Regions from separate parts of the Weissella ceti genome, predicted to be linked through region 2. Evidence: riboswitches for the same ligand, from Rfam matches in the RefSeq annotation. Region 2 holds a riboswitch; the other holds the start of a gene.
The links. Region 2 has a riboswitch for thiamine pyrophosphate ahead of thiS (sulfur carrier protein ThiS). Riboswitches for the same ligand answer to the same signal wherever they lie in the genome.
Positions count from the first base shown of each region.

Region 1: it holds a riboswitch for thiamine pyrophosphate, as region 2 does, so the genes downstream of both, thiT (energy-coupled thiamine transporter ThiT) here and thiS (sulfur carrier protein ThiS) in region 2, are expected to answer to the same signal.

Region 1 is NZ_CP074441.1:1,026,196-1,041,654, reverse strand. It holds gene aroB (3-dehydroquinate synthase) at 1-204, shown strand, start outside; gene aroC (chorismate synthase) at 207-1,385, shown strand; gene aroA (3-phosphoshikimate 1-carboxyvinyltransferase) at 1,385-2,677, shown strand; gene KHQ31_RS05410 (shikimate kinase) at 2,699-3,211, shown strand; gene aroD (type I 3-dehydroquinate dehydratase) at 3,204-3,944, shown strand; gene thiT (energy-coupled thiamine transporter ThiT) at 4,023-4,586, opposite strand; TPP riboswitch at 4,744-4,832, opposite strand; gene KHQ31_RS05395 (dihydroorotate oxidase) at 4,881-5,840, opposite strand; gene KHQ31_RS05390 (ribose-phosphate diphosphokinase) at 6,053-7,033, shown strand; gene KHQ31_RS05385 (aldo/keto reductase) at 7,055-8,041, shown strand; gene KHQ31_RS05380 (PadR family transcriptional regulator) at 8,195-8,515, shown strand; gene KHQ31_RS05375 (HAAS signaling domain-containing protein) at 8,508-9,140, shown strand; gene KHQ31_RS05370 (DUF4097 family beta strand repeat-containing protein) at 9,140-10,087, shown strand; gene KHQ31_RS05365 (hypothetical protein) at 10,188-10,358, shown strand; gene KHQ31_RS05360 (hypothetical protein) at 10,485-11,246, opposite strand; gene KHQ31_RS05355 (PH domain-containing protein) at 11,511-11,966, shown strand; gene KHQ31_RS05350 (PH domain-containing protein) at 11,963-13,267, shown strand; gene KHQ31_RS05345 (hypothetical protein) at 13,336-13,506, shown strand; gene KHQ31_RS05340 (RsmB/NOP family class I SAM-dependent RNA methyltransferase) at 13,769-15,127, shown strand; gene gatC (Asp-tRNA(Asn)/Glu-tRNA(Gln) amidotransferase subunit GatC) at 15,167-15,459, shown strand, end outside.
Region 2 is NZ_CP074441.1:663,158-678,616, reverse strand. It holds gene trmB (tRNA (guanosine(46)-N7)-methyltransferase TrmB) at 1-556, shown strand, start outside; gene KHQ31_RS03390 (DUF2507 domain-containing protein) at 672-1,100, opposite strand; gene KHQ31_RS03385 (ADP-ribosylglycohydrolase family protein) at 1,214-2,122, shown strand; gene KHQ31_RS03380 (GGDEF domain-containing protein) at 2,405-3,325, shown strand; gene KHQ31_RS03375 (Cof-type HAD-IIB family hydrolase) at 3,450-4,274, shown strand; gene KHQ31_RS03370 (CHAP domain-containing protein) at 4,607-5,497, shown strand; gene KHQ31_RS03365 (hypothetical protein) at 5,659-5,838, shown strand; gene KHQ31_RS03360 (glycerophosphoryl diester phosphodiesterase membrane domain-containing protein) at 5,938-7,737, shown strand; gene KHQ31_RS03355 (Ig-like domain-containing protein) at 8,154-10,232, shown strand; TPP riboswitch at 10,569-10,660, shown strand; gene thiE (thiamine phosphate synthase) at 10,828-11,457, shown strand; TPP riboswitch at 11,455-11,566, shown strand; gene thiS (sulfur carrier protein ThiS) at 11,642-11,839, shown strand; gene thiF (sulfur carrier protein ThiS adenylyltransferase ThiF) at 11,893-12,549, shown strand; gene KHQ31_RS03335 (thiazole synthase) at 12,549-13,346, shown strand; gene thiO (glycine oxidase ThiO) at 13,336-14,475, shown strand; gene thiD (bifunctional hydroxymethylpyrimidine kinase/phosphomethylpyrimidine kinase) at 14,478-15,293, shown strand; gene KHQ31_RS03320 (TenA family protein) at 15,280-15,459, shown strand, end outside.

The DNA.
Region 1 (15,459 bases), 360 kb from region 2:
GATGCACTTGTGAAGCGGATTCAGGCAGTTAATCTGCCTGTCTTTTCAGAGTTATTTAATCATCCTGATTTTACAGAGACATTGCGTCACGATAAAAAACATCGTGGTCAACAAATTGAATTGATTGGTTTGAAAAAAATTGGTGAGCCGGTCTTGTTGAAGAAGACAATGGATCACTTGTCAGATTTTATTGAAGGAATTTAATTATGCGTTATATGACAGCAGGCGAAAGCCATGGCCCAGAAGAGGTCGCTATTTTAGAAGGTATCCCGGCGGGAATGCCACTTTCAGCAGAAGATATTAATCATGAATTACACCGTCGTCAACGTGGTTATGGACGTGGTGCACGTCAACTTATTGAAAAAGATAATGTGACGATTATGGGTGGTGTCCGCCATCAAATGACCTTGGGATCACCAATTGCATTGAATGTACACAATGATGATCACAATAACTGGACAGCCATCATGGATCCAGATGCGGTAGAAACGCCTGAAAACTCAACACGTAAAGTTTTGCGACCACGGCCTGGTCATGCAGATTTGGTGGGTGGAATTAAGTACGGACATAAGAACGATTTACGTAATGTTTTAGAGCGCTCATCAGCCCGTGAAACAGTCATGCGCGTGGCAGTCGGAGCAGTGGCACGTAAGCTACTAAAGTTGTTGGACATTGATGTGCATGGAATTGTATTAAATGTCGGACCAGTTTGGACGAATACAGATAAGTTATTGGACTTCCCGAATCTTGCGGCTATGCGTGAGGTCAGTGAACAATTCGAAACACGTACATTAGATGCTGACGTAGATGCGAAGATGCGTGAAATGTTAGACGCCACGAAACTAGACCGTAATACGGTTGGTGGAACAGTACAAGTGATGGCGACCGGTGTCCCCGTTGGATTAGGATCTTACGTCTCGGCAGATGCCAAGTTAGATGCCAAAATCGGGCAAGCAATTCTAGGGATTAATGCATTCAAAGGGGTTGAATTCGGTGGTGGCTTTGCCAATGCTGAAAAGTTTGGTAGTGAAGTCATGGATGAAATTTTCTGGACTGAAGAACGTGGTTTCTATCGTGGCTCAAATAATTTAGGTGGCTTTGAAGGCGGGATGACCAACGGTGAGATGATTGTCGTTAAGGGAGTCGTTAAGCCAATTCCAACGCTATACCGTCCCATGCAAAGTGTCGATATTGATACGCACGAAAACCACCGTGCTTCTATTGAACGCTCAGATACAACGGCGGTTCCCGCAGCGGTTGTAATTGCGGAAGCGATGGTCGCAATTGAACTAGCCAAGGCAATTTTAGATAAGTTCGATGCTGACAACATGGATACATTGATTGCGCAAGTTGCTGCATATCGTGAAACTGTACGAGAATTCTAATGGCGCAACTTACATTGAAACAAGCACAACATGGATTGCAAGGGACTGTCCGTGTGCCTGGGGATAAGAGTATCTCACACCGTTCAGTAATGTTTGGAAGTGTCGCTAATGGTGTGACAACGGTCAAAGGACTGTTAGAGTCTGCTGATGTTAAAAGTACGATTGCGGCGTTTAGTACCATGGATATTTCAATCACAGAACACAATGGTCTCTGGACAATTATAGGTAAAGGATTCCAAGGCTTGTCTGAGCCGTACCAACCATTGGATATGGGGAATTCAGGAACAACGACTCGTTTGCTGATGGGACTGCTTGCAGGGCAACAATTTCCACTAACCTTTGTTGGGGACGCTAGTCTATCTAAGCGTCCATTAGCACGTGTATTAGATCCATTGCATTCAATGGGATTGGAACTAGCAGAGGAAACAGCTGTCTTGCCAGTAACCACTAACGGATCAACACATTTAAAGGGGATGACCTATACTTTACCCATGGCATCAGCCCAAGTTAAAAGTGCAATTTTATTAGCCGGATTACAAGCAGAAGGTACAACAACTGTTATTGAACCAATTGCGACACGCGATCATACTGAACGTATGTTGCGACAATTTGGCGTACAAGTGGTCGTTGAAAACCATGCGATTAGTGTGTCTGGTGGGCAACAATTAGCAGGGACGGATATTAATGTTCCGGGTGATATGTCATCAGCGGCTTTTTGGCTAACAGCAGGTCTGTTAGTGCCCAATAGTCAGATTACGATTGAACAAGTTGGGGTTAATCCAACTCGAATTGGGTTATTGCGTCTTTTTGAACGAATGGGAGCAACATTTCCAAACTTAGTGACGTCTAATGACGTCGAACCAGTGATGGACTTAACGGTACAAACACAACAGTTGTCTGCGATTGAAGTAACCGCCGAAGATATTCCAAGTGCGGTTGATGAATTACCACTTTTGGTCTTAGCTGCAACACAAGCGACCGGGACAACAGTTGTTACGGGAGCCGGCGAATTACGTGTGAAAGAATCAGACCGTATCGCGGCAGTGACTAATGAATTGAACAAATTAGGTGCCAACATTGAAGAACAGCCAGATGGGTTCATTGTCCATGGGGGGACGCCGTTGCGAGTTAACGAACCAACAGTGGTGGACGTCTATGATGATCATCGCATTGCCATGATGTTAAGTATTGCAGCGTTAATCACGGATGGTGAGGTTATCTTGGCAGATGGTGACATTGTGAATGTGTCCTATCCAAGTTTCTTTACAGACTTAGCACGACTTAAAAAATAATTCTAACGAAAGGAAGCAGTCATGAGTAAATTGATCCTAATTGGCTTTATGGGAGCGGGAAAAACAACAACCGCTGAACTCCTAAGTCAACAATTGAACGTACCAATGCTAGATACTGACGTAATGATTGCCGAAGAAACCGGGCAAACACCAGGTGAAATCTTCTCAGCAAAGGGTGAAACTGCCTTTCGAATGTTAGAAAAAAATATCGTCCAAAAAGCATTGCAACAGGAAGGTATCTTGGCGACTGGTGGCGGAGTCGTAGAAACGACCGTCAATCGTGAACGTTTATATGATAATCCTGCGCCAGTGTATTATTTGTCTGGTGGATTTGGTCAGACGATGGAGCGTATTGTGGATGATATGGATCGTCCCATCCTGCGCAATAGCAGTTTGTCTGAAATTGGTGTGTTATGGCGTAGTCGTTTACCAAAGTATGAAGCGGCAGCTAATGTGACCATCCATACTGATGGTAAGACGCCACAAGAAATTGTGTCTGAAATTATTGAACACTATGAGGCGCACTATGAGTAGTCAATTACAAATCGGTAAACTAGTGCGACAGCAAGAGAGACCACTAATTGCGATTGCGATGCAAGTGAAGGATGCGTCAGAAACGAAGGGCTATCTGCAAGCGGGTATTGATGAGCGAGTAGATGTGCTTGAATGGCGCATTGATGCCTGGCAAGATTTGAGAACCCTAACTGTTGCAGTCATTAAAGAGGTAATGGTAGTGAGTCAAAGACCAATTATCTTTACATGGCGTACACGTGAAGAGGGGGGCTTAAAAAACTACAATGCCCATGACTATCAAGCTGTCTATTATGCAGCAATTGAGGCAGGGATTGCAGCGATTGATATTGAAACTAACGTGTTAGATGATCAAATGACGACGCGTGCATTTGCGAAAGCGCAAGGCGTTACGGTTATTGGTTCACGACATGATTGGCAATATCCAAGTAATCTACATCAACGGCTGTTTGAGTTAGCTGACATGCCAGTAGATGTGATTAAATATGCTGTAATGGCGGAAAATGAAGATCAAGCCAATATGCTGTTAGCTGAAACAAAAGCTCTTTTTCAACAATGTGAGATGCCATTAATTACGATGGCGATGGGGGATGCAGGAAGCCGAACCCGACTAGAAGGGTTTCGTCATGGCTCTCAATTAACATTTGCCCAAGCAGGGCAAGCATCTGCGCCTGGACAATTATCAGTCGACGACATAGCAAAATTCTTTGCTGATTCATATTTGAACGATTATTAGATTTGAACGATAACGAAAAAGACTGCCACAATTGTGACAGTCTTTTTATTTTGATTAATTTTAAAAGTGAATGAGCTCTTACAAGTTATCTGTGAAGATACGAGGAGCCTTCATGATTAGGATTGCCACCACAACAAGTGTCACAAGCGCCTTTGGAATCAAGAAACTTGCGTTGTATACAAGTGAGTATAGCAAGACTGATTGGTTCTTTGGCGCAAAGCTCGCATAGAAAACCACACCAGCAATTGTATGTGGTACTAGTGCAGCAACACCACTAATCATTGTTGCGATACTTCCTGAAATAGCAGCCTTAGTCAATTGATTGTTGGCCAATTGAGCTTGTAGTGTCTTTGAGTAGACCCCAGCTAGTCCGATAACGGCCACAGCTAATGGGTAATCCAAAAGCATTTGGAAGATGTTAACGAAGAATCCCCCAAAGATGAAGTTCAATAGTCCTGTCAAGAAACCAGTTGTGATTCCAACAGCTGTTCCACGACGAAGGGCGATGACAATGATTGGCAACATGGCCAAAGAAATGCTTCCACCTTGTGGCATACGGAATAGCACGATTTGGTCCAAAACGATGGCCAAGGCAGTAAAGATGGCAATTTCAATTGTCACCCGAATGTTACGTTGTTGCATGAAAATACTCCTCCTAGAGCGGCATATGTTTTTATTTCAACGAGTGTTGAAACATTTATTTAACGAACCGACAGCCAAGAGCAAAGTAAAAACCCCAGTCAATCAAGCCGTATTTCTACGGGTTTCATTCACTGGGGTTTTGTTTAATAGCAATATTAATAAACAAAACCAAGCTTCCTACGCCGGTACTAACCGGATCAGGTTCATGGGTATTATCTCAGCCTTTCGGCACCCCAGCATGGTCGATTCGTTTCAATTAAGTATATCTAGTTCTCAAAAGCTTTGCAATAACAATTAGATGTTTTTTGCGTTTGGATCTGCTTGCAATGTCTTTAGTTTTCCACGGAATTGTGACAAATCATCGTAACCACGACGTTGCATTTCTTCAATCAATTCAGCGTTCAAACGTTCAAAGACGGCAGGTCCTTCTTGATACAATGTTGTTCCAATTTCAACAATTTCGGCACCAGCTAGAATCAAGTCATACACGTTACGACCGTTTGTTACACCACCGGTTCCAATTACCTTAATTTCAGGACGTAGACGTTCACGGAATGCACGCACGTTGGCTAGGGCAGTAGGCTTGGCAATTGCGCCACCTAGGCCACCAAAACCACCCTTAGGTGTGATAGTCACTGTGTCTGTTTCAGGATCGATTGTCAAACCATTACCAATTGAGTTAATTGAGTTAACGAATGCCAATGGGAACTTGTTCAAGATTTCAGCAACTTGATCAAAGTGTGCGATATCAAAGTAAGGTGGTAGCTTTACCCCAACACGCTTTGTGAAGAAGGTAAAGATTTGTTCTAGCAATGCTTCTGTTGTCGCAAAGTCATAACCAATTTGTGGCTTTCCTGGCACGTTAGGGCATGAGAAGTTCAATTCAATCAATCCATCGAAATCAGATTCTTGAATACGACGCATGGCGTACAAAATTTCATCATGTGTAATTCCTGCAGTTGATAGGAAAATTGGCTTTTCATGTTGATACTTTTCAACATATTCGATGTAGTATTCCAAACCGTAGTTTGGCAACCCCATTGAATTAATTGAACCATATGGCATATCTGCATAACGAATTCCTTCGTTTCCCTTACGAGGGTGTTGTGTTGCAGTCTTAGTTACTAGGCTCGCCGCACCAGGTGCAGTGCGGATTTGATCTAGTTCCTCAATAGATTGGCAATTAATTCCAGCAGCATTCAAAAGAATGCCATCAAAGTCGAAACCTGCAATGCTCGCTGTCAAAGTCGTCATGGTAAATCTCCTTAAAATATGTGGTTGTTAAAGTGTTTAAAACATTTTACCAATGTTTAATTAAAAAATCCAGTGTTTTACTAAGTTGTTTTAAAGTTTTGGTATAGACGTAAAAAGTCATGGAATTATGGGTTAGTTATAGCCCGAAACCGGTAATTTTGTTAAAATAGGAGACATAAGAAAGATATTCTATTACTAATTGGAGGCATATCGTGGAGTCTAAATTAAAAGTCTTTGGTTTGTCCGTCAGCCGTGAACTAGCAGAAGCGACGGTACGCGAGATGGGAATTGCCTTAGGGGAAGTTGAAATTCAAACTTTTTCTGACGGTGAAATCTATGAACGTGTCTTGGAAAGTATCCGTGGAGACGATGTCTTTGTGATTTCATCAATTTCTGGTGAAGCCAATGATAGCTTCATGGAAATCATGATTTTAATTGATGCATTGCGCCGTGCCTCAGCACGCACAATCAACGTTGTGATCCCTTACTATGGTTACGGACGTTCAGACCGTAAGGCTAAGGCCCGTGAAGCCATCACAGCTAAGTTACTTGCTTCATTACTAGAAATGAATGGTGTAGAACGTGTGATTTCAATCGATTTCCACGCGGATCAAATTCAAGGATTCTTTAATATCCCTGTTGATTTGCTACGTGCTGCACCATTACTAGCGGAATACTTCGTTGAACATAACTTAACGGATGACCTAGTCGTTGTGTCTCCTGACCACACAGGTGCAGGTCGTGCACGTCGCTTTGCCGATTTCTTGGAAGCACCATGGGGAGTGGTTAATGATAACGTCGCCCGTACGAACCCGTCATCACCAGATGCAATTGTGGGTGAAGTTGCTGGTCGTCGTGCCATCATTATTGATGACATCATTGATACTGGTGAACGTATGGCCATTACGGCTAAGGCAGTTCGTGAAAACGGTGCGACTGAAGTTTATGTTGTGGCAACACATGCTGTGTTCTCAAATGAAGCAGGTGCTCGTTTGGGTGCAGATGACAATGTTACGAAGATTATTGTGACTGACACAAACGCCATCTCAGATGCGAACCGTTCTGACAAGCTAGAAGTGTTGTCAGTGGCGCCGGTTTTGGGACGTGCCATTCATGATATTCATGAAGAAATCTCACTAGATAAGCTACGTATCGCGCAAAATGATCCCGATACATTTAAGCTACACAAATAAATTGAAAAGGAAATATTAACTATGGTATATGCTGCACAAGAAGATCGTTATGAAAAAATGCCTTACCGTCGCGTTTCAGATTCAGGGCTAATCTTACCTGACTTGAGTTTGGGATTCTGGCGTAATATGGGAGACCAACGTCCATTGGCTGATTCAAAGAGTGTTATCTTGGAAGCTTTCGACAACGGAATCTTCTCATTTGACAATGCATCAAACTACGGCCCATCAAACGGAACAGCTGAAGAAACTTTTGGAGCAGTTTACAAGAGTGACTTGAAGCCATACCGTAACGAATTGGTTATCACAACTAAGGCTGGTTACCACATGTGGCCAGGCCCATACGGTGAATTCTCAAGCAAGAAGACATTGTCAAACGCTTTGGATTTGTCATTGCAACGTATGAACCTAGATTACGTTGATATTTTCTACGCACACCGTTGGGATCCAAACACAAACTTGCGCGAAACTGCGGAAGCTTTGGACTTGTTGGTTCGTCAAGGTAAGGCATTGTACATTGGGGTTTCAAACTACAACGCTGAACAAACAGCAGCGATTGCTGAAATCTTTGAAGAACTACACACACCATTTATTGGTAACCAAATGTCATACAACATGTTGAACCGTGAAGCAGAAAAGGACAACATGCTAGACATCTTGGATCAACATCATGCTGGGTTGATTGCTTACGGACCATTGGCAGAAGGACTGCTAACTGACCGTTACCTAGATGGTATTCCAGCAGATATGCCATTGCACCGTTCAAACGCCTTCATTGCTGAAGATCCTGAAAAGGCTGTTAAGCAATTGAACGAATTGAACGAATTGGCAAAGAACCGTAACCAATCATTGGCTCAAATGGCGATGGCTTGGTTGCTAAAGGATCCACGTGTTGGGTCATTGGTCTTTGGTGCAACATCATCAAAGCACTTGCAAGCCAACATTGCGGCAATGCAAAACTTGTCATTTACTTCTGACGAATTGACAGCCATTGACAACATTTTAAAGTAAAATAAATTTAGGCTGATGCCCAACTTAGGTTGGTGCATCAGTCTTTTTTTTATGTTTTTGTCTGTAATATAAATTAAAAATATATTGTGCTTGACCCACTACTATACACGGTGTACTATATGTTATATAGAAAACAGTATTAAAGGAGCGCTTATGGATATTCAAGTCCCAACAGTCGTGCTTGATGGTACCGTCTTGGCTATTTTGGCTAAAGAAGACACATATGGTTATGTGATTACCAAGACTATGCAAGAACATATGAATGTTAGTGAATCAACGATGTACCCAGTATTACGTCGTTTGAAGAAAAATAATTATCTGATTAATTACGATGAACCTTATGAAGGGCGTATCCGTCGTTATTACCAGATTACCGAAGAAGGTCGTGCCCATTTGGCCGAAATTAAGACTGCATGGACAAGTTTCCGTGCATCTGTGAATACATTGTTGTTGGAGGATGAGCAAAATGATTGATCAATATTTTAATGAAGTAAAAAGCTATCTAAATGGTGTACCAGCAGCAGAACAAGAAGAAATGCTGCAATTTTACAATGAGCAAGTCATTGAATCTGGTATGTCACTAGAAGATGTAGAAGCTAAGTATGGAACGCCTAAGCAATTTGCTCGTACAATCCGTTTGGAATACTTCATGGACATGGATGATGCGCCGGTATCAGAAGAAGTGACACCCCAACAACGCACAAAGCAACGTACACGTATGTTGTGGTTGATTGTATTAGGTCTATTTGCTAGTCCAATTCTAATTCCAGTGGCAATTGGTGTTCTATTGATGTTGGGACTAGGATTATTTTTCTTTGTCGCGGCACTATTTGGCATCTATGCGATGGTTGTTGGTGTTCTAGCTGGTGGAGTGGGTTCATTGGTCTTTGGTGGTATGTTGATTGGTCAATCAGTACCAACTGGTATTTTCTTCATGGGTCTAGGTCTATTGATGACTGGTTTGACAATCATGATGACACCAATCGTCTTGAACCTAACACAATGGTTGTTTGATGTCTTTGTGCAATTCATGAAGTGGATTGGACGTCGTTTCGTATCACGTCGTGATAATGCACCTATGCAAGGAGGGCAAAACTAATGTTTAAATTAAAGAAGCCGCTTATTCTTGGTGGGGTATTATTTGTAGCTGGGGCAGCTATGATGGTCACAACAGTTGGTCAATCGAACTTTGACTTCAGTTGGGACCGTGGTGTGAAGTTGGTTGACGTTAAGAAGACAGAACAAAAGTTCGACAATATTAAAACAATTAACGTGAATGCGAATTCAGGTGTTGTGCGTATTGTCGAAGGATCTGAAGGGTCAGTGACTAGCTGGTCAGTTGACAATCAAAAGGCATCTGCTACCCAAAAGGGTGATGTACTTTCAGTTGAAGCTGTAAAGAATGAAGGATTGGTACGTGGTGCTTTCCTATCAACGCCAGAAGCGTTTGAATACTCAGCGAAGATTACCGTACCTGCTGGGACTAAGTTAGAAAACTTGAATCTAACAATGGATGATGGTGGTGTTATTGTGCAAGGACTTAACGTTAAGCACACAAAAGTAACTTCTGGTCGTGGTGGTGCGAACTTGAGCGAATTCACTGGGGAATCACTAACGATGACAACTAAGGACGGTCGTCTATCATTCGACGATGTTAAGTTGGACAAGTTGAAGGTAACGGGTCGTGATGCTTATGTTTACGGATCATTTGTGACACTTGCTGAAGCAAGTAACATTGAGCTCCGTGATGGAAATGTTTCACTTTCAAGTGTAACTGCACCAGGTCTACAACTTGAAACAGGTAAGTTTGAAGAAGCGTTCGTTTATGTAACAAAGTCTAGCGAAGAAGATGCATATCTAGATGAAAACAATCCTTTCTACGACTATAAGAACGAATTAGATATCGATAACAAGAAAGAACAAGAAAAGGCCCGTAAGAAGCAAGAAAAGGCCCGTGCGCAAAACAAGTACAAAAAGGGTAAGCAAGAAGATGCCCTAAAGATTAACCTTCGTGATGGTGAAATCAAGTTGTATGACATGAAATAATACGAAACACCAACATCAATGTTGGTGTTTTTTGTTGGGATAAATTAATGTGATATAATGAACATGTTTCTGAGGATGTCTATTTAGGGAGGATATTTCAATGGATAAAAATTATAAGACGTTACTGATTGCAGCTGTGGGAACAGTGTTAGGAATCATGATGGGACAATTTTTCGGAGAAGGTATGTTCTGGGAAAAATTAGCCATAGGTGGCGTAATTGGATACATTATTGGGTATATTTTATACAAATTTATTCCTGAAAAAGATTAATTAACGTACATAATCGCACAAGAATAAGAAATGAGCAAAATAAAAAAGGTAACTAGCTACACGACAATAAGTGTGATTAGTTACCTTTTTGCGTTTATAGTGAATTTCGATCATTCAGCCAAATATTTAGGCTAATAAAGCAATGACTTCGTCGTTTCGTTGCATCATTTTAGGTGTAATCCAGTCAAGATAAGCACCAAATTCTGCACTTGTTTTTGGTAGTGGATTGTCTGAGAAAACATCGACTGAGTAATCGTCGTTAACGTACATGGTTAATTGGTTGTCTGTAATGAACTGTTGCCAACCAGTTGGATTGTCTGCATAGAATTCCTCTTGGTATTGGACAAGAGATAGTGGGAAATTATCTGCGGTTGAAAAATCAAACCCACGGACCTTGTTAAAGATGCGATCCCAAACAACAATATTACCCAGCGTATCGACTAAACTCACGTAATGACGGAAACGATCCAGATTATCGCTAATCCAATCAAATTCAGCATATTTATCCACGAGTAAATCATATTGATTCTCAAGTTTTTCATTAGGGTTGAAACCATCAATTGACTGAAGGATGCTATCCTTGTTTTCTGATTGAGATAGAACGTGATGAAATAGAGTACGGAATGAAGAAGCGGTATCACCAGCGTTGATGTCGTCTTGTGCTAACCAGCCCAATGCTGGATAAAATGGCCAGAGTTCTCGGTCAGTTGTATGTGTACCCATGAATGATCCACGTAATGTTGCGTGGGGTTCAGCACTGTACATAAGTCGACGATTGATGGGGTCTGGTTCATGATGATTAAACAATGTTTTGATATCAAAATAAGGTGTGCTATTGATGATTATATTTTTAATATCTGAAAAATCCATTTCGTTTTGCGTATCCATGTCGCTTAGTCTCCCAATTTTGAAACGACCTTCTGTAAGAAATAAGGCCGTCAATTTTTTGTATTTCATTAGTATATCAGCTTTTCTTAAAAGTATTAAAAATCAGATTTTTACGTTTAAATCTTAAATCGTTTTAAACATGATAGGCGTAGGAATTAAGTGGATATATCGCCTAATTAGCGTAGGTGAGCCTTCTTGAAGGATTGTAAATCTAGTGCTAATATTTAAACGTTTAATATCGTGTATCAAATTAGGGAGAAAACAATGATTTTAAATGTACATAATAATTATATGAAGTATAAGTTCTGGATGAATATCGTGGAAAATGTCGCCCTGTTAGTAGGAGGCATATTTACAATATGGTGTTTTGGTTTGGAAAAATATATGGGTGTGTTTGTTGTTTTTGTAGTCTTACTTTTTGGATGGATGACGATATATGCTCAAGCGTATGTTAGAAATACGTCAGTAACGATTGATAGTGAAAAAGTGGTTATCCGAAAAGGAAGACTATATTATCGCGAAATCGCAATTCCGTTAGAAAAGGTTTACGCCACAATTAAAAAACAAAATATTCTACAAAAGAACGTTGATCTAATGACTCTTGAGATTCAAACATCAGCGAAAGCTTACGCTGTACACGGGATTGCAACAGGGGTAGGTGAACCATTAGTCGAAAAGTGGCAAGATATTACGCAAGTTATCTCAGAGGTACAATCATGAGTGCTAAGAGACAATCGCCGTTATATTTTATCGTGCAGACAAAAGACCTAGCTTGGGCATTGTTTGCTTTGTTTCCACTATATATTTTTTTAAATAAGTGGTTACATCAACCGTTTTTCTTAATGTGTTTAATGATATTAATGGTGATCATTGCATTAGTACGGTTTGTATTGGGATATTTCAATACGACCTATGCAATCGTCAACAATGACATTCATGTGAATTACGGCATTTTAGATGTCAGTACGATTAATATTTCTAAAAATCAAGGAATCGTAAATTATCGTGTGACCAGTAATTGGTTACAGAAAATAGTAGGTGTTGAAGGATTAGTTATTAACTTTAAAAATGGTGAAGACCAAGAACCCATTGAGTTTGCAGCACTGTCTGCAGAACAAATTAGTTTATTGACTAAGCATATTAAAGTTTCAGATGCGGTTGATGAAGCTGTGGAAAATATTAGTATCTATAGAATCCAAGAGGTAAACGTTACATGGAATAAAATTGTCCTAACGGCATTAGTTTCCGCTAATTATTTCTTGATTATCCCCGTGCTTATTCAGGGAATCGAATTTATTGAACCATGGATGAAGTATCTACCAATACACATTGATATTAAGATAATCGGTGTGCTTTTGTTACTGGTATTACCCGTAGGAACAATTATTCTGCAATTTTTCAGATATATTCAATTCGAAATTTATGATATTCAGGGACGTTTTGTGGTGAAAAACGGACTAATTGATAGTGATCAGCATATCATTGAAAAGACGAATATCAATGGCATTATGGTAGAACAGTCCCTAGGCATGCGCATGTTGGGATTATGTACAGTGTCAGCAGTTATGAATGATGCAGACACTGAGGGTGGCACGCAAACGAAAAATACACTCTTTCCGTATGTTAAAGTAGCTCAAGTGAATGGATTGTTAGAGAAGTATGTGCCGGCATATACCCATACCTTTGAGCGTATACCGCTGCATGTGACGCTGTCGAAAATTATTTATACAGCTGGCCTTCTAGTCGTCTTGTTGGTAGGGATGTTGTATTTTGGTTTGGCAATTTGGACGTACATTAGTGCTTTGATTTTGTTTGGTCTGTTGATTGGACCTGCAATTACGACAATGAAAACGACCCGATTTGGCCTTATTGTCCGTAATGGGTTATTTAATCTAAAGACTTATATTCTGCCTGAAAATAAAATTGGCGTTCGTGTGACCTCGTCTATGGTAAATATCTTCAAAGTAGAACATATTTATACAGATTTAACGCCTAGTCATCATTTTAAACAATTGGACTAGTTCGATGTGAGCATTGACGACAGGATAAAAATACGTCATATCATTAAGCGGATGAAGGAGAAATAGAAATGAAAAAGCAATATGTAAACATGATTGGTTCTGCCTTAGGAACGATTATCAGTTTGGGGATGATGACGATGCTATTCGATCAAATGTCATTTGGCTTGTTAGTATTGTTGGCTTTTATCAGTGGATTTACAGTGAATGTAATTGTACGCAAATTAATTCCAGAAAAATAATGCGCAGGTTAATATCTAAAAAATGAGCGATTTAACTCGTGAAAGTTTTATCGAAATCCCCATTGAATCAGCTACTTGGAACAAATGTTTTGGGGAGCTTTTTGTATACTCAAAATGTATTTAGAAAAAAAGATATCAAAACCAAACGATTGGTATAGTTGTGATTATGATTTATTGCTTTTATTTGCATAGCAAATGTGCCGAAAACAAGGGGCTTATGGTAAAATATGGAGTAAGAATTCACGTTTAAAGGAGGTCTGGCATGTTAGTTCTACCTAATGCATTTGTCGAAAAATACCAAGAATTGCTTGGTGATGAAGCAGATGCTTTTTTTAAGGCTCTTCATGAGCCGGCCAGTAAAGCCTATCGTGTGAATCCGTTGAAAGCGAATCAAGAACCATTCGATACCGACTCAGGGGAAGCGATTCCTTGGAGTCGTTTTGGTTTTTATGGCCAAGTTAATGGTCATTCAGTGGACCACACAACAGGGGTTATCTATTCACAAGAACCATCAGCACAACTTGTTGCGGAGTTAGCAGAACCTAAACCAGGACAACGCGTCTTAGATTTGGCTGCTGCACCAGGTGGGAAATCAACTCACCTTGCAGCCTTTATGCAACAAGAAGGTTTGTTGATTTCAAACGAAATCAGTCGTAAGCGTGCCGGTATTCTAAGTGAAAACATGGAGCGTTTTGGGGTGCAAAACGCGCTGGTAACCAACCACGATGCAACGGCATTAGCCAAGCACTTCCCAGAATATTTTGACACCATTGTGTTAGACGCACCGTGTTCAGGGGAAGGCATGTTCCGTAAGGACCATGACGCCGTTGATTATTGGACTGCGGATTATCCACAGGAAAACGCTGATCGCCAAAAGATGATTTTGGAAGATACGGTAACCATGCTAAAACCTGGTGGAACATTGGTCTACTCAACTTGTACCTTTGCGCCAGAAGAAGATGAACAAGTGATTGCTTGGCTCCTAGCAGAATATCCTGAGTTCAGTGTGGTGCCTGTTGATCTACCTGAAGGTGTTGATGCTGGGCGTCCGGATTGGGCAGATGGTAATCCTGCGTTGGCTGATACTGTCCGTTTGTTCCCACACCACGTTGCGGGTGAAGGACACTTCATGGCTAAACTACATAAGGCAGAAGCGGAAAGTGATGCACGTGAACCTAAATTAGCGAAGACTAATTTGACAAAGGAACAACGTGAATTATGGGATGAATTTGAAGCGAACCAATTAGTTGAACCACTAAATCGTGTGTTACATGCGTTTGGTGATCAACTATATGCGTTGCCCGTCGATGCACCAGACTTAAACAAGTTACAAGTTTTGCGTGCAGGGATGCATTTGGGGACATTCAAAAAGAAGCGTTTCGAACCTAGTTTGGCATTAGCCTTAGCGATGCCAAGCAATGCGTTCAAACACGTTGCTGAATTAAGCCACGAACAATGGGCTCAATATGTCCATGGTGATACATTCATGATGCCAGACAGTCAACTAGATAATGGTTGGCACGTCTTGACATTTAATGGCAATGGCATCGGATTTGGTAAGTTTGTAAATGGCCAAATGAAGAATTTTTATCCTAAAGGATTACGTTTTTTGCCACGTTAAAAGAAATACAATAACTAAAATATCAAAGGAGTTACAAACATGAGTGAACAAAGCTTGAGCGCTAACGAAGTGCTAAATGTTGCCTCTCTATCAAAGCTAGAATTGACAGCAGAAGAAACAGAAATTATGACAGACCACTTGGATAAGATTTTCGAAGTGGTGACAATGCTTGATGCAGTTGATACAACTGATGTGAAGCCAACTTTCAGCCCAATTGACTTGCAAATGTCATTGCGTGCCGATGAAGGTGTGAACGCTGAACAAGCTGAAGAATTATTGGCTAATGCCCCTGAACGTAAGGGTGATTACATTAAGGTGCCAGCCATTCTTGA
Region 2 (15,459 bases):
GGAACAACCTATTCACATCGAAGTTGGAACTGGTAAGGGTCAATTTATCGTGGGGATGGCTAAGAAGTACCCAGAAATTAACTTTATCGGAATGGAAATTCAAGAATCTGCGGTTGCTGTTGCGGCCCGTAAGGCAGATGAAGATGAAGCCGAACTACCTAACTTGAAGTTCATCTACGGTGATGGTGCCGGAGTTGACACATACTTTGAAAAGGGTGAAGTTGCTAAGGTCTTCTTGAACTTCTCAGATCCATGGCCAAAGTCACGTCACGAAACACGTCGTTTGACTTACAAGTCATTCCTTGAAGGTTACGAAAACATCTTGCCAGATGGTGGAGAACTAGAATTCAAGACTGACAACCGTGGTTTGTTTGAATACTCATTGTTCTCATTTGCGCAATACGGCATTACTTTCCTACCGGGTGGTATTTCATTGGACTTGCACGCAGATGCAGATAAGATGGTAGACAACGTTGAAACTGAATATGAACAAAAGTTCTCAGAACGTGGATTCCCAATCTACAAGTTCCAAGGAGCTTTTAAGTCAGCTAAGTAATCCTTAGTTGTCGCAAAAAGAGTCATGATTAAATTGCTAATCATGGCTCTTTTTGCGAACAAAAGAAAAACCCACTACTAACGATTGTGGTAGTGAGTTAATCATATTATTTACTTTATACTAATTCGTCGTCTGGTAGACCAATTAGGACAGTTAGCTTAACATAGTCTTTTTTACGGCTTAGTTCACTGGTAACTTCAACTGATCGGTTTAACACCATTTCCATCGCTTGGGCCAAGAAGCCGGCTTCCAAACTAAATGATGCTTCGCGACCATCGATAGCACGAGCTGTGACGATTGGACCAGATAGGCGCCAATCGGCATGTGTAGTAGTAGTTTTTAGGGCCTCTAATTCACCAAATCCAGCTGCAGCGAAGAATTCAATAATTTGCGCATCGCTGGAAAATGTTTCTGTTTGCGCAAGGCTTTTTCCAGCCCAGTAAGAGATTTCTGATTCGTTTTCTTGAAACAAGTTGGGTAATAAACGGTCACGTAAGACCTCAAGGGGGAATGCAGCGTTTTCTGAGTTAACCATTGTATCCATTTGTCTCCTAATCTATATCTTTCAATAATTAAAATTATAGCCAATGTCGGGTGATTTGCCAATGACTAGAAATTCATGTTAAAATTTTTTAATAAGAGTTGAGGAGAGCAAGCATGATATCAACGCGTAATGACTTAGATAATATTACTTTGGGTATATTACAAGCAGATTTGCTTGTTCAAGAATTAGAAGGACAACCACAAGCTGATTGGCGTGCAGCTGGTTCTTTAACGCTGGCCACAATCAGTAGTTTGTCTCGTGGGTACAACTTAGCAGCCTTGATGGATCAGTTTACATATTGGTACCTACATGCGGATTATACTGCTCTACGGAAGAAACAAGTTCCAGGTCGTATCACGGAACAAGCAATCTTACACTATTTAGATAATCGGGATCCATTTTCATCAGGTAGTCTAGCGCCAGAGGATTCTGAAAATGGCGCATTACTACGTATCACACCTGTAGTGCTTTATTTGCGTTCAGAATATGGTCAAGATTTTGTGACGAAAGATCCGGCAATGTTAATCTTACATCAAATTTGTGGAGTGACACATAATACGCCTCGTACGTTAATGGCAGTTGGTTTGTATGCGATGATTGTCAACCAATTGTTAAGTGGTGAAACGTTAGAAGTTGCATTAGATGAAGCGATGAGTTCGGCCTTTGAATACTATGCTAAGCATCCAATTTTTGCAGCTGACTTAGGTGCGTTTGATACATTAAATACACCGGATTTTAAGAGTTTATCTGTTAATGACATTACAGCTAGTGCTGATGTGGTTGACACGTTAGAGGCAACTTTATGGGTATTATTAAATACTAGTGATAAGTTTAGTGCATTGCATTTAGCCTCAGAATTAAAAGGTGCGCCACAACGTATGCTACCCTTGTTAGGAGCAATGACGGGCATCATGTATGGTGCAGAACCACTAGAGAGTATGCAATTGACTGCTAAAGGGATGGGATTTGTGACGCGAATTCTAACAATTGCTAAGCGACATGGTGTATTTGACTTAGATTAAGTGCACATTGAAGGGGTAAAAATAGGGAACGTTAAACGCTTGGGAGGGTAACGTATTAATTTTTAAGCGCCTTTAGGCGTTTTTTTACATAATGAGGTAGGTGGAATGCTTAGAGCTATTGCTAACGGGATTTTAATATTGTTTTTCATACTCAGTATGAGTATGTCTATATTTTTTGTGACGCAATTAAATACACGATTTGTCTCGATGCGTGTACGACGTATAATTGAGATCATTTTTGCAACAAGTTTTGTTTATATTATTTTGATTTTAACTTTTCATATGATAGGATTTATTTTCTTTGTCTATATGCCAATCATGATTGCATTAGTCTCAACTATGAACAAAAGTGCAAGTAAGGGGTTGTCGATTGTCACACCAACGGTTCTCGCGTTTGCGTTATGGTTTTATCGTGGATGGACAGTTGATCATTCGATTGAATTATTGCTTGGTTTGTGGCTTATCATTAATGTGATTTGTTGGGTTAGTGGTCAATTTACACGCTTGAAATGGCAAATTACGTTCTTGACAGTGGCATTTATGAGTTTAGAAATCATGGAATTGATGTTCTTTTTACCACACATGACAACAATCAATAATATTTTATTCATTATTGTTGTGTATACGATGTTTGGCTTGTACATTGCAGGTTTAGCACACTATACGAAAAAGAATGCTCTCTTTCAAGAAGAGGTTATGTATACAGATGAATTAACTGAAATTCAAAATTATCGTGCGTTTAATGAGTTTTTGTCAGGGCCTGCACAAGAAGAAAACATCATTATGATGGTTGTTGATATTGATCAATTTAAGGCAATTAATGATTTGCATGGACATGTGGTGGGAAATGAAGTGTTGAAGATGGTTGTTCGCATGTTGCGCGATGTGCTCAATAATCAATCGCATGTCAAAAATCAGCAAATTTTTAGATTTGGTGGGGACGAAATTATTGTAGCTATGTCTATGGATTCTGAGTCTCCAATGAGTAAGACATATTTGCGAACTTTGTTCGATGTCATTCGTAGTACGATTCAATATCGCGGACAAGAAGTGTGTCATTTGAATGTGACGGTTTCAGCTGGAGTGAGTGACAATCGTTTGTATGATCATAACTTGAGCAAAGCATTTAATGCGGCGGATCAAGCGCTATATCATGTTAAAAACGGTCAAAAGAACGGTATTTATTTTGACGAAACAACTTAATAAAATTAGGAACAGCGACTTTTTAGTTGCTGTTTTTTGTTTATCTTTAAATATTAGGTTTTTTTATGCTGATTTAGGTATGTTATACTTTTAGTCAATTACGTTATGAGATGAGGAGTTAAATATGCCAGAAATTAAAATGGTTGCAACAGACCTAGATGGTACATTCTTTGATGATCAAAAAAACATTAACAAAGAGAAGTTCGATCGTGTCTTGGATTACTTTGAAGCGCATAACATGCGATTTGTCATTGCGACTGGAAACGATAAGCGAGTTGTTGATCGTGTTTTTGCCGATTTTTATGGGCGTTATGATTACGTTATTAATAACGGTGGGGTTGTCATTGATGCTGATCAAAAGCAATATCGTAAGTCTGTATTAGAGACAAGCGATATTGAAGATATCACTAAAACATTGTTAAGTGAAAACATCACTTGGCGTGCAGGAATCGTCTACACTGGTGAAGAAGATAACTACATGCATGAAGATTTCATTGGAGTAGGGGAACGCTTTCCATTGTTTGAATCATACTTACCAAATCTAAAATTTGTTAAGGCATTGGCTGATTTTGAGCATGATCGTATTAATAAAATTACGTTTGACTGTCTTCCTGAAGAAGCGGATCGTTTGATTGCGGTTTTCAATAATAAATTTGAAGGTCGTTTGCGTGCAACGACATCAGGATATGGATCTGTTGATGTTATTCCTGCAGATGTTGATAAAGCCACTGGACTAACATATTTGTTGGATGCTTTTAATGTTCAACCTGAAGAAGTCATGGCTTTTGGAGATGGTATGAATGATTACGAAATGCTTAAGTTTGTTGGCATGCCAATTTCAATGCCGAACGGTGAACAACGTTTAATTAATGAGTTTGAAAATGCTGTTTCGGACAATAATCATGATGGTGTATTGGATACAATTATTCAAAAGTTAAATATTAATTAAGTAAAGAATTTCTTAAGACATTAATGCAAATTAATGTCTTTTTTTAACGAGAAAAAGACATTAAACGCTTGTTTTGTAATGTTTTCGTAACATTTAAGGAGTGGCGGCTGAATTATTTTGAATTGGTATAGTCGATAATAAAGCTCGTTAAAGCTTGCGTTAAGCTTTTTGTTTAACTTATGTTTAATATTGGTTTTTTGTTTTGTGAAAAAACTTAAATATTAAGGTTTTCTAAATTGTAGTCATAAAGATTAATAAATGTTAAGAAATCGTAAAGAACTTTATGTATAGTTAAAGACATATTAAGAGATAGATATTTAAGGGGAAACACGATGATTACTACAAAGGGACAAAAGACGGTAGCAATGTTAGCTACTATGGTAGGGGCAACAACTTTAGCAACAATGGGAACTGCTGATGAAGCATCTGCTAACACTTCTTCAATGAACGTTGAAGGTGTATACAAGGTTGATCGTCTAGTACAACACATGGGTAAGTGGTACGTCGTTGCGAACCCACTAGCTATCCCAACAATTGACTACAATAACTGGATTCCAGTTGATCCATTGACTGTTACGGATGCGAATGGAAACCGTAGTGAAAAGCAAACTCTTACTGAAGGGTCACACTTCACTTTCTCAAATGGAAACTACGATATTCGTTACAGTGAAGGTGATAACTTGAGCCTAACAATGGCTGGAGAACCTGTTTGGTTTAAGAAGTCAGCTTTGAGTGGATCTGTGGGAACACCTACTACAAAGCCAGAAACAACTCAAAAGCAAGATAAGCCAGCTGCGCCAAAGAAGCAAACAACTAACGATGCTAACACGCAAGTGAAGTCAGTTAATGTTCGCCAAGCTGGAATCAATGGATTCTACAATGGTGGTTACAGCTACCCAGCAGCGCAATGTACTTCATTCGTTGCGAACATCTTGGCTGAACGTGGTGTCAATGTTTCACAATTCCAATTCCTTGGAAATGCTGAATCATGGGCGGCTAACGCACAAGCCCGTGGCGTTAATGTTTCAATGACACCTCGAGTAGGATCAGTTGTATCATTTAAGTCACAAGGTTGGTATGCAGGGTTCGGTCACGTTGGTTACATTACTTCAGTTAATGCTGATGGTTCATTCCAAATGGCAGAAGGAAACTTTGCTGGAAAGCCTTTCCACGAACGTACTGTTTGGGTAAACAATGATATCGCTGGAATCATCCACTTTTAATAGTTAAAACGTAAGCATCTAATGTAAAATTAGATGCTTTTTTACTAAAAATATGTTATACTGTTGAATATTACGAGTTAGGTTTACTTACTTTAACTTCGAATTAATGCTTAATGGCTAAAATAATAGTCTGTTAAGACAAGAAAACGGGAGGTATGCTTATGTCTTTAAACAACTGGTTTAAGATTCAAGTACTAAAGCGCCACCGTTCACGAGTACAACGCAAGCTAGTTGCGACATACTCAAACAACGGTCGTAGCTTAGACTTTGAAGAACGTCAAAAGAACTTAACAAGTCGCCTTAAGGAGATTGAAAAGGAAATTGCGCGTTTATCTAAGTAAAGAAAAGGACGGTCTCGTCAGAGGCTGTCCTTTTTTTGCGTTATAATAGGGTTAATACAGTATTCGAGTCAATTTTGATAAGATGAAAGAAGAGGAAATATGGGGATTTTAAAACATTTTAAATCTAGTACACAAGAATTTGGACGGCAATGGGCCAGTTATTTGATGTTGTTTATCAGTCTAAATATTGTGTTGCAAATTGCGATTGCGTTTTTTAATGGCGCAGCGTCATGGATTTTACGCTTACAAGATATCCCGTATATTTCATATACAAATTTAGATATCTTAATTCAGAAACCAATTGCGACGATATTGTTGCTCTTGTTATTTATATTGCTGCTTTCACTAGTCTTTATGCAGTTTTCATATTTGTTATTAAGAATGCGTCAGATTAAGCAACGTCGTTTTAATGTCCTACAGTTGGTTAAAGAGAGTTGGGAAACGGTCCGTAATCAAACTTGGACTTCGGCGCTGTTCTTGTTAGCTTACTTTTTAGTGATTATGCAAGCAACGCAACTTGTTTTTGGTAGTCAGTTGTTAGGGAAAATTGTTATTCCGACATTTATATTAGACTTTTTGATGCAGAATATACTGTTTAGTCTAGGTATCTTAATTGCAGCTATTGTGGTTGGGTATATTGCTGTTCGTTGGATTTTCGTGTTGCCTTTAATGGTGGTAGGTAATTTGGCAGCTAAAGATGCGGTGAGCATTAGTGCGGCCATTACTCATCGTAAATTCTGGCGTTTTGCAATTCAATTATGGGCGTTAGGGATGTTGACGACAGTACCACGCATTATTACCTTTACGGCTGTATATTTCTCTCAAATAGGATTTGATCAACTTTCAAATTCAATTGCCTTGTTTAGTGGTGTGGCTAATTTGTCATTAATCCAAATCTTGAATGTCTTTTTTGGTGCTTGGGCTTCAATGGTTATCTTGTCATTCCTGTTGTCTCACCCAGCGCTATATCCATACATGACTAAATCAGAACCGCTTGTATCTTGGCGGGGCGCTCGTTGGATGAAGACAACGTCTGTTACAGTTATTGCGTTAGCAGGATTGATTATTATTGGGTTTAATGTGGTTTTCATGTTAGGTATTGGTGAGTCCATCCCTAAAACAATTTCACATCGAGGTGTAGATGGGGTAGAAAACCCAAATGGCGCACAAAATACGATTCCTGCCTTGAAGCGAACGAGCAAATTAGCGCCTGATTTAGTTGAAATGGATATTCAAGAAACGAAAGATGGGCAATTTGTGGTTATGCATGACCCTAATTTGAAGACTTTAACGGGTGTAGATGGGGCACCACAAGACTTTACGCTTGCACAACTACAAAAAATGAAGGTCCATGAAAACGGATTTACTGCAGCCTTACCTAGTTTTGATCAATATTTAGCAGTTGCTAATGATTTAGATCAAAAATTACTTGTAGAAATTAAGACATCTAAAAAAGACTCACCCGATATGATGCAGCGTTTTTTGGATAAGTATGAAGATACACTGCTAGCTTATGGCCATGAAGTGCAGTCATTAGATTATAATGTGGTCGCAAGTGTGAAGGAAAAAGCACCTTTGCTGTACGTTTCATATATTTTACCGTATAACTTTATTTACCCACATACGGATGCGGATGCATATACAATGGAAGAAACAACGTTGAACAAGCGATTTACATCTAAAGCGCGTGCTGCGGGACGTGAGGTATATGCTTGGACGATTAATGATGGGGATACGATGCGTCGCATGATGTCTTATCATGTGGATGGATTAATTACTGATGAATTAACGACGTTAAAAGAAGAAATTAAAGAAGAACAAGAGAATCCAACGTATGCCCAACGAATTCAAGATTATATTATTACGATGCCTAATATCTCAAGTGGTACAGTTGGTTAATGTTTGTGAAATTTAATTTTTAAATATTCAAAAAGAAGGTGATTTCATTGTGTTAATGGAATTACCTTTTTTTAACACCTTAAATGAAACTAAATGGTTTACGTGCCTATGTTGCTGTTGTTTCGGTGTTTTTGACTAATTAAATGATAGTTGTATATATGTCACTTGTTTTTAATAATAAAAAGAAAAATTAAAAATAAGATGACTTCACAAGTGTAAAGTCTTGATTTAATGGCGTTTCCGGTCTTATATGCGATTTTTTTAAAGGAATTTAAATTTTGAAACTAGACTTAGTGATAAAAATACGATAAGTTTAATAACGTTGCTGATTATGTATAGGTTGTTAATTAGCAATTTATATCTCGTGAATAATCAGCAAATTTCAAAAAATCGAAATTTGAAGGAGATTGTTTTAAATGCGAGAAAACAAAAAATATCAACCACTATTGTGGTTGATGGCTATGCTTGCCTGTGTTCTAGTGATGTTTACTGGCAATACAGTACAAGCTAGTCAAATAAATAAGGATCTGTTTGTGGATTCAATTACTGTTGACAAGTCGGAAGCCTGGGAGGGTGAAAACTTAAACGTAAAGATCGGATTTAGTGAAAAGGATGGTCATACATTCAAAGCTGGCGATGAAATGGTTTTTGATTTACCTAAGGAGCTTGAAGGATTTAAGACAAGCATGAAGTTAGAAGACTACGCAATTGTTACCGTGGAAAGCGGACGAGCAGTTGTGAAGTTTACTGATAAAGTGTCTGCGAAAGAGCATATCAAGGGTAAGCTTTCCTTTAACTTGCAAGTTAAGCAAGGATTGGCTAAGGATTCAGAAAACACACTTGACATGTCTTTGGGGACAAAAGTCCAAAACGTGCCAACGCTGAAGGTTAAGGGGCATAAGACAAATACTGGTCCTGTTCAACCACATCGTCCTGCATACAAGGGTGGAAATGTTGACCTTAATGATCCGACTGTCTTGAACTGGTACATTGTAATCAATGCGAACCGTGATCACATCACTGGTAACATTGATGTAACGGATTCACTTGGCCAAGGTCACTTATACGTGGATGACTCATTCACAATTAGTGGTAAGCCTGGAGTTACAGTGCCAAAGGTTAAAGTCATGGGAAACAAGTTTTCTGTAACCGTGCCTGAAGCGCTAGTTGACGGTGAAACTGTTTCAATCCAATACAAGACTCGTTTGACAGGTGCAGGAGAGAAGATGAAGGAACTAACAAATAAGTTCTCAGTCTCTTTTGCAGCAGGAAATAACAACCCACAATCAGTTTCAGATAACGTCCGTGTAGCGAACTTGCTAATGTCAGGTGAAATCGAAGGTGTTGATAATCTGAACCAAGGAACTGAAGGTACGATTGATCCAATGCCTGAAGAAACAACGGATGACATTGACCCAATTACGCCGGACAAGGGTACTGAAAGTGTTGAAGAAAACCACCTAGAAGATGGTATCCATGGTTCAAAACCAGACGTACATAACGTACCAAAGGAAGAAGAACTTCCTGCGGACGAAATTGTAGATGAAATTGCGCCTATCGTTCCAGATGACGCAGATGAAGATACAGAAGGACCACATACAGAAGACGGTATTCACGGTTCAAAGCCAGAAGTACATATCGACCCAACGGAAGAAGTTGTGCCCGAAGAAGACGTTGACGTTATTGACCCAATCGTTCCAGAAACAGGTGATGAAATTATCGAAGAAAACCACCTAGAAGATGGTATTCACGGTTCAAAGCCAGAAGTACATATCGACCCAACGGAAGAAATTGTGCCCGAAGAAGACGTTGACGTTATTGACCCAATCGTTCCAGAAACAGGTGATGAAGTTATCGAAGAAAACCACCTAGAAGATGGTATTCACGGTTCAAAGCCAGAAGTACATATCGACCCAACGGAAGAAATTGTGCCAGAAGAAGATGTTGACGTTATCGACCCAATCGTTCCAGAAACAGGCGATGAAATTATCGAAGAAAACCACCTAGAAGATGGTATTCACGGTTCAAAGCCAGAAGTACATATCGACCCAACGGAAGAAATTATTCCAGAAGAAGATATTGACGTTATCGATCCAATTACCCCAGAACATATTGATGGGCAAGTAGTTGAAGATGACAAGATCAATCCAATTAAGCCAGAACTAAAGCCTGACGTTAAGCCAACACCAACACCGAAGCCTAATGTTAAGCCAATGCCTGTGCCAAAAGCGCATGTAAAGCCAACACCAGCACCAGAGTCTGATGTTAAGCCAATTCCAGCGCCTAAGGCACATGTAAAGCCAACTCCAGCACCGAAGTTAAATGGTAAGTCAGAAGAAAAGGTTGTAGCACCTAAGAAGACTACAGCGAAGAAGTCTGAAACAAAGAAGGCAGAATTGCCAAATACTGGTTCAGCTGATAACTTCAATTTGACTATTCTTGGTTTGCTTGGTCTTGTATTCGCAGGATTAGTAATGGTTCGTCGTGGTAAGTAATTACCGATTAATTGAAACGAATTAAATATTTCATGAAAGCCTCTAAAGTACAATTGCTTTAGGGCTTTTTTGTTTTGTAATAATATCCAAACATCAAAAATAGAGTAATATGTATATTTGATTTCTCGACATATTTGTTGAATTTGGTAGTTGTAAGTTGTTTGAGTGCTGTGATTTTTTCTATAGTTTAAGGATACGAATTGGTGTTTATATATGTATGAAATGTACGTATATGTCCTTAATATGGATGAATAGTCGTTTATAAATGAATGTCTATTCTTTATTGTTTGTATCTTTTTTTGTTGCTAAACTTTGAAATAATTGCTAAACTAATCCTGTTAAAAGCTGGGGTGCCCAAATGTGGCTGAGATTATACCCAAGAACCTGATCTAGTTAACACTAGCGTAGGAAGCTAACAATAAATATGACGGTGTACACTTTAGCGACATATCTTCAAAATAATAATTCGAAGCATATGTATAAACACGAGCAGTGACGATCGTTTAGCAATATTTATTCTTAACGCTACACTATGAACATTCAGGCACAACGCTTTTAACGTGTTGTGCTTTTTTCTTTGGAGTGGGGTGAAATGATGAATCCGTATCAACTGTATCTTGTGACTGGTCAATATGAGTATTCGCCAAGTCGATTTTTGGAAATTATTGAGGAGGCGTGCCAAACCGGTGTAACCATTATCCAGTTGCGCGAAAAATCGCTGTCCACGCGTAATTATTTTGAGCTAGCTATGGACGTCAAAAGAATAACTGATCGGTATCACGTACCACTAATTATTGATGACCGCGTAGATATTATGTTAGCGGTTGATGCGGCTGGAGTGCATATCGGTGACGCTGATTTACCGATATCTATCGTGCGTCGATTAGTTGGTCCTAATAAATTAATTGGTGTGTCAGCCAAAAGCGTGAATCGTGCGATTGAGGCGGAACGCGAGGGGGCGGATTACTTAGGCGTTGGTGCAATATTTCCAACCCAAACTAAAGTTATTACACGACCAACATCCCCCGAAACCCTGCGTGATATTGGCGAAACCGTCAAAATACCAGTGGTTGCTATTGGGGGAATTAAAACACACAATGTGCATACCTTTACGGGCTTTCCAATTGATGGTGTAGCTGTAGTAAGTGAGATTATGTTGTCTAATGATATTGAGAAGACGGTTACGGCGTTACGTCAAGTAAACATTAACATGCCACATATATAAATCCACTGGGAGTGCCGAAAGAAGTGATCGGCTGAGATAAAGCCAATGCTTTGGATTCCAAGAACCTGATCTAGTTAAAACTAGCGTAGGAAAGTGGTGCAATTAGGTCGGTATTAACCTAAGCACGTTCTTTCACTATGGAAGCACGTGCTTTTTTATTTTATTTTTTGGAGGCAATACGCTTATGCGCATGAATGGACAATTAATCACTGGTTTAGAAGGATTAACCGTTAGTGAAATGCTTAAAAAACGAGAAGTCATGAATACGACACACGTAGTGGTGGAATTAAATGGTCGTATTTTAAAAGAGGATGACTTTCAAGATGTTGTGTTAGGAGAAAATGATGCGATTGAAGTTGTGTCATTCGTTGGGGGTGGCTGATTTCCAAATGAATCAGAATCGTTAAAACAGAAATATGAATTGGAGAATAGAAGATGACGATTAACATGCAAGGCATCCCCGCGCAAGACATTTGGCATGGGATGAAAGAACGCAACGTAGCCGGATCTACTGAAGCATTGGTAGATGCACATGTCGTAATTGCAGGTGCGGGCGGCTTGGGATCAAACATTGCTATTGGCTTAGCACGTTCTGGCGTAGGACACTTAACTTTAATTGATTTTGATGTTGTGGATTTTAGTAATCTTAACCGCCAACAGTATAAGTTAAGTCAGATTGGCATGCCAAAAGTTATGGCATTGCGTGAAAACATCTTGGAAATGAATCCATTTATCAATATTACGATTCATCAAGTTAAAGTAACTAATGAGAATGTGGCAGAGTTATTTGCGGATGCAGATGTCATGGTTGAAGCATTTGATGTACCAGATGCTAAAGCGATGTTGTTACGTACGAGTGAAGCAACTTATCCCAATAAGCCATTAGTAATGGGGAATGGTATGGCTGGCTTACATTCATCTAATACGATTCAAACTAAGAAGTTCCGTAAGAATGTTTACATTGCAGGGGACCAAACTAATCCGGGTAAAGAAGGTTTAATGGCTGGTCGGGTTATGATCGCTGCTGGGCATCAAGTGAATATGATATTGCAGTTGTTATTGTCACAGGAAAACCTAGAAGGAGAAAATTAATGACCGATCAACTAATTATTGCAGGACATGCTTTTGATTCACGATTTATTTTAGGATCAGGTAAATATTCGTATGACTTGATTAAAGCTGCTGTCGATCATGCAGGAGCGGAAATGATCACGATGGCATTGAAGCGTAACGAAGCGCATGAATCAGATATTCTAGAATACATCCCGGACGGAGTAACGCTATTACCGAATACATCTGGTGCCACAAATGCAGAAGAAGCTATTCGTATTGCACGTTTGGCTCGTGCATTGAGTGGTAGTGACTGGGTAAAGATTGAAATTATGCCGGATCGGCAATTCCTTATGCCTGATGGCGAAGAAACGCTAAAAGCAACACGGGTATTAGCGGCAGAAGGGTTCATTGTACTGCCGTACATGATGCCTGACTTAGTGTTAGCGCATAAATTAGTTGCTGCTGGAGCTGCAGCGGTGATGCCGTTAGCCTCAACCTTGGGGAGTAATCGTGGTTTAGCGAATAAGGACATGATTCAACTACTTGTGGACAATATTGAAGTACCAGTCATTATTGACGCTGGGATTGGTAAGCCAAGTCAAGCAGCTGAAGCAATGGAAATGGGGGTTGATGCGATTATGGCTAACACGGCTATTGCAACAGCCAATAATATTCCATTGATGGCTGCAGCTTTTCATGATGGTATCTCAGCTGGGCGTAAGGCATACTTGGCAAAAGCAGGACGAGTATTAGATGCCCATACTGGCGCCGTACCCTCCTCTCCAATGAGTGGGCAAAAACTATTTAGTGATTTGGAGAAGGGTAATGCAGGTTAAAGTTGATGTGGCAATTGTAGGTGGTGGTGTTATTGGGGCATCGATTGCTTATCATTTAAGTCAGGCTAGTCCAAATTTAGCCATAGTCTTACTAGAAGAACATGAAGTTGGTAAAGGTACTACGCAAGCGGCCGGAGGCATGTTGGGGGCATATTCTGAATATCGGACTTTTTCAGAAGCCGGTGTATTTGATTTTGCGCAAAAAAGCCAAGCGATGTATCCGATATTGGCAGAACAATTACGCGCTGTAACCGGAATTGATATTGGGTTACGACAAAATGGACTAATCAAGTTAGCATTTAATCAGAATGAATATGATGAATTAGCAGTACTTGTTAAAGAACAACACTTACAATGGTTATCAAAAAAGGATTTAGTTACCATGGCACCATATGTAAGTACAAATATGCTGGGTGCTGTGCATCTGCCTGATTCTAGTGTGCTCCCTATGCAAGTTGCAAAAGCATTTGCGCGTGCTGCGGAGCAAGCGGGCGTAGTTATTAGGGAAGCCTCCCGTGTACAATCGATTCAATTCGAGAAGGAAGCTTATCGATTAGCTTTAACAAATGGGCAAACTGTATTGGCTGAGAAAGTGGTTCTTGCCACTGGCGTAGCAGGATCTGACATTATTGAGGTAGATTTATCTGACAAGCATAACACCACATATCCCATGAAAGGTGAGGTCATTGCAGCAACTAATCATGGACCACAACTCACGTACACGTTGTATCACTCGGAGTTTTATATGGTGCCTAGAAATGGGGATGAGGTTATTATAGGCGCGACTAAACGTAGCAATGACTGGTCAAAAACGGTGTCACTAACAGGAGTTCGGCATTTAATAGAACAGGTAAACCATGTTGCGCCGGGATTGACTGAACATTTAACAGTTAATCAAACCTGGGCAGGATTACGACCAAATAACACCGCTGCAGATGGACTACCAATGATTGGTGAATATGCCAATCATCCAGGATTATTTTATGCTTATGGGCACCAACGCCATGGCATTTTATTAGCACCAATAACGGGAAGGATGATAACGTCACTGGTACTTGGTGAATCAGTGCCAAGACATTGGCTCGATGCCTTTGACATTGATCGTTACCAAGAGCAAGTAGGAGAATAGGGATGTCAGAAATACCACAAGTTTTAAGCATTGCGGGAGTTGATTCAAGTGGTGGTGCCGGTATTAATGCCGATGTACGGACGTTTGATGTTTTGCGTACTTATAGCGCTACAGTCATTACTGGAATAACAGCACAAAATACCTTAGGAGTGCAGCATATACTACCAACTCCAGTAGATATGATTAAGGCGCAAATGTCATCCGTGATGGCAGATTTATCAATAAAAACAATAAAAACAGGGGCTTTATTTAATGCAGATATTGTTAAAACGGTAGGGCAACTCATAAGTGATGTAGCAAAAGATATCCCAGTGATTGTGGACCCCGTCATGATCGCTAAAGGTGGTGCACAATTACTTAGTGATTCTGCTATTGATGCGCTAGTTCAGTATGTATTGCCACATACATTTTTACTAACGCCTAACTTACTAGAGGCTGAAGTTATAACCGGGAAATTGGCAACGGATAAAGCATCCATGCATGCTGTCGCGTTAAAGTTACAAACTTTAGGCGCAAAGAACATTCTATTAAAAGGGGGCCATGGTCAGGGACTGATTGTACAAGATCTATTACTTACTGTAGATGGCGACGTGTTTTGGTATGAAGCAAACAGAGTCAAGACACAACGCACCCATGGAACTGGAGACACATTGTCAGCCTATCTTACAGCAGGGCTAGCCCATGGCCACCAATTGGTAGATATAATGCCTGGTGCACGTCGTTTTATGAATGATGTCATTCAGAATGAAATTATTGTTGGTGCGGGTCATGGACCATTGAATCATTGGGCGGGAGGGAATAGCTTTGACATTAACTGATGAATTAAAGATTATCCGAGATAAGTACATGGGACAAATCCATGAGATGCCATTTGTGATGAATTTAGCAGCCGGACAATTAACCCAAGCACAGCGAGATTATTATATTGCACAAGACCATTACTATGTTGAAACGTTTACTAAATATAGTACACGTGTCTATAAT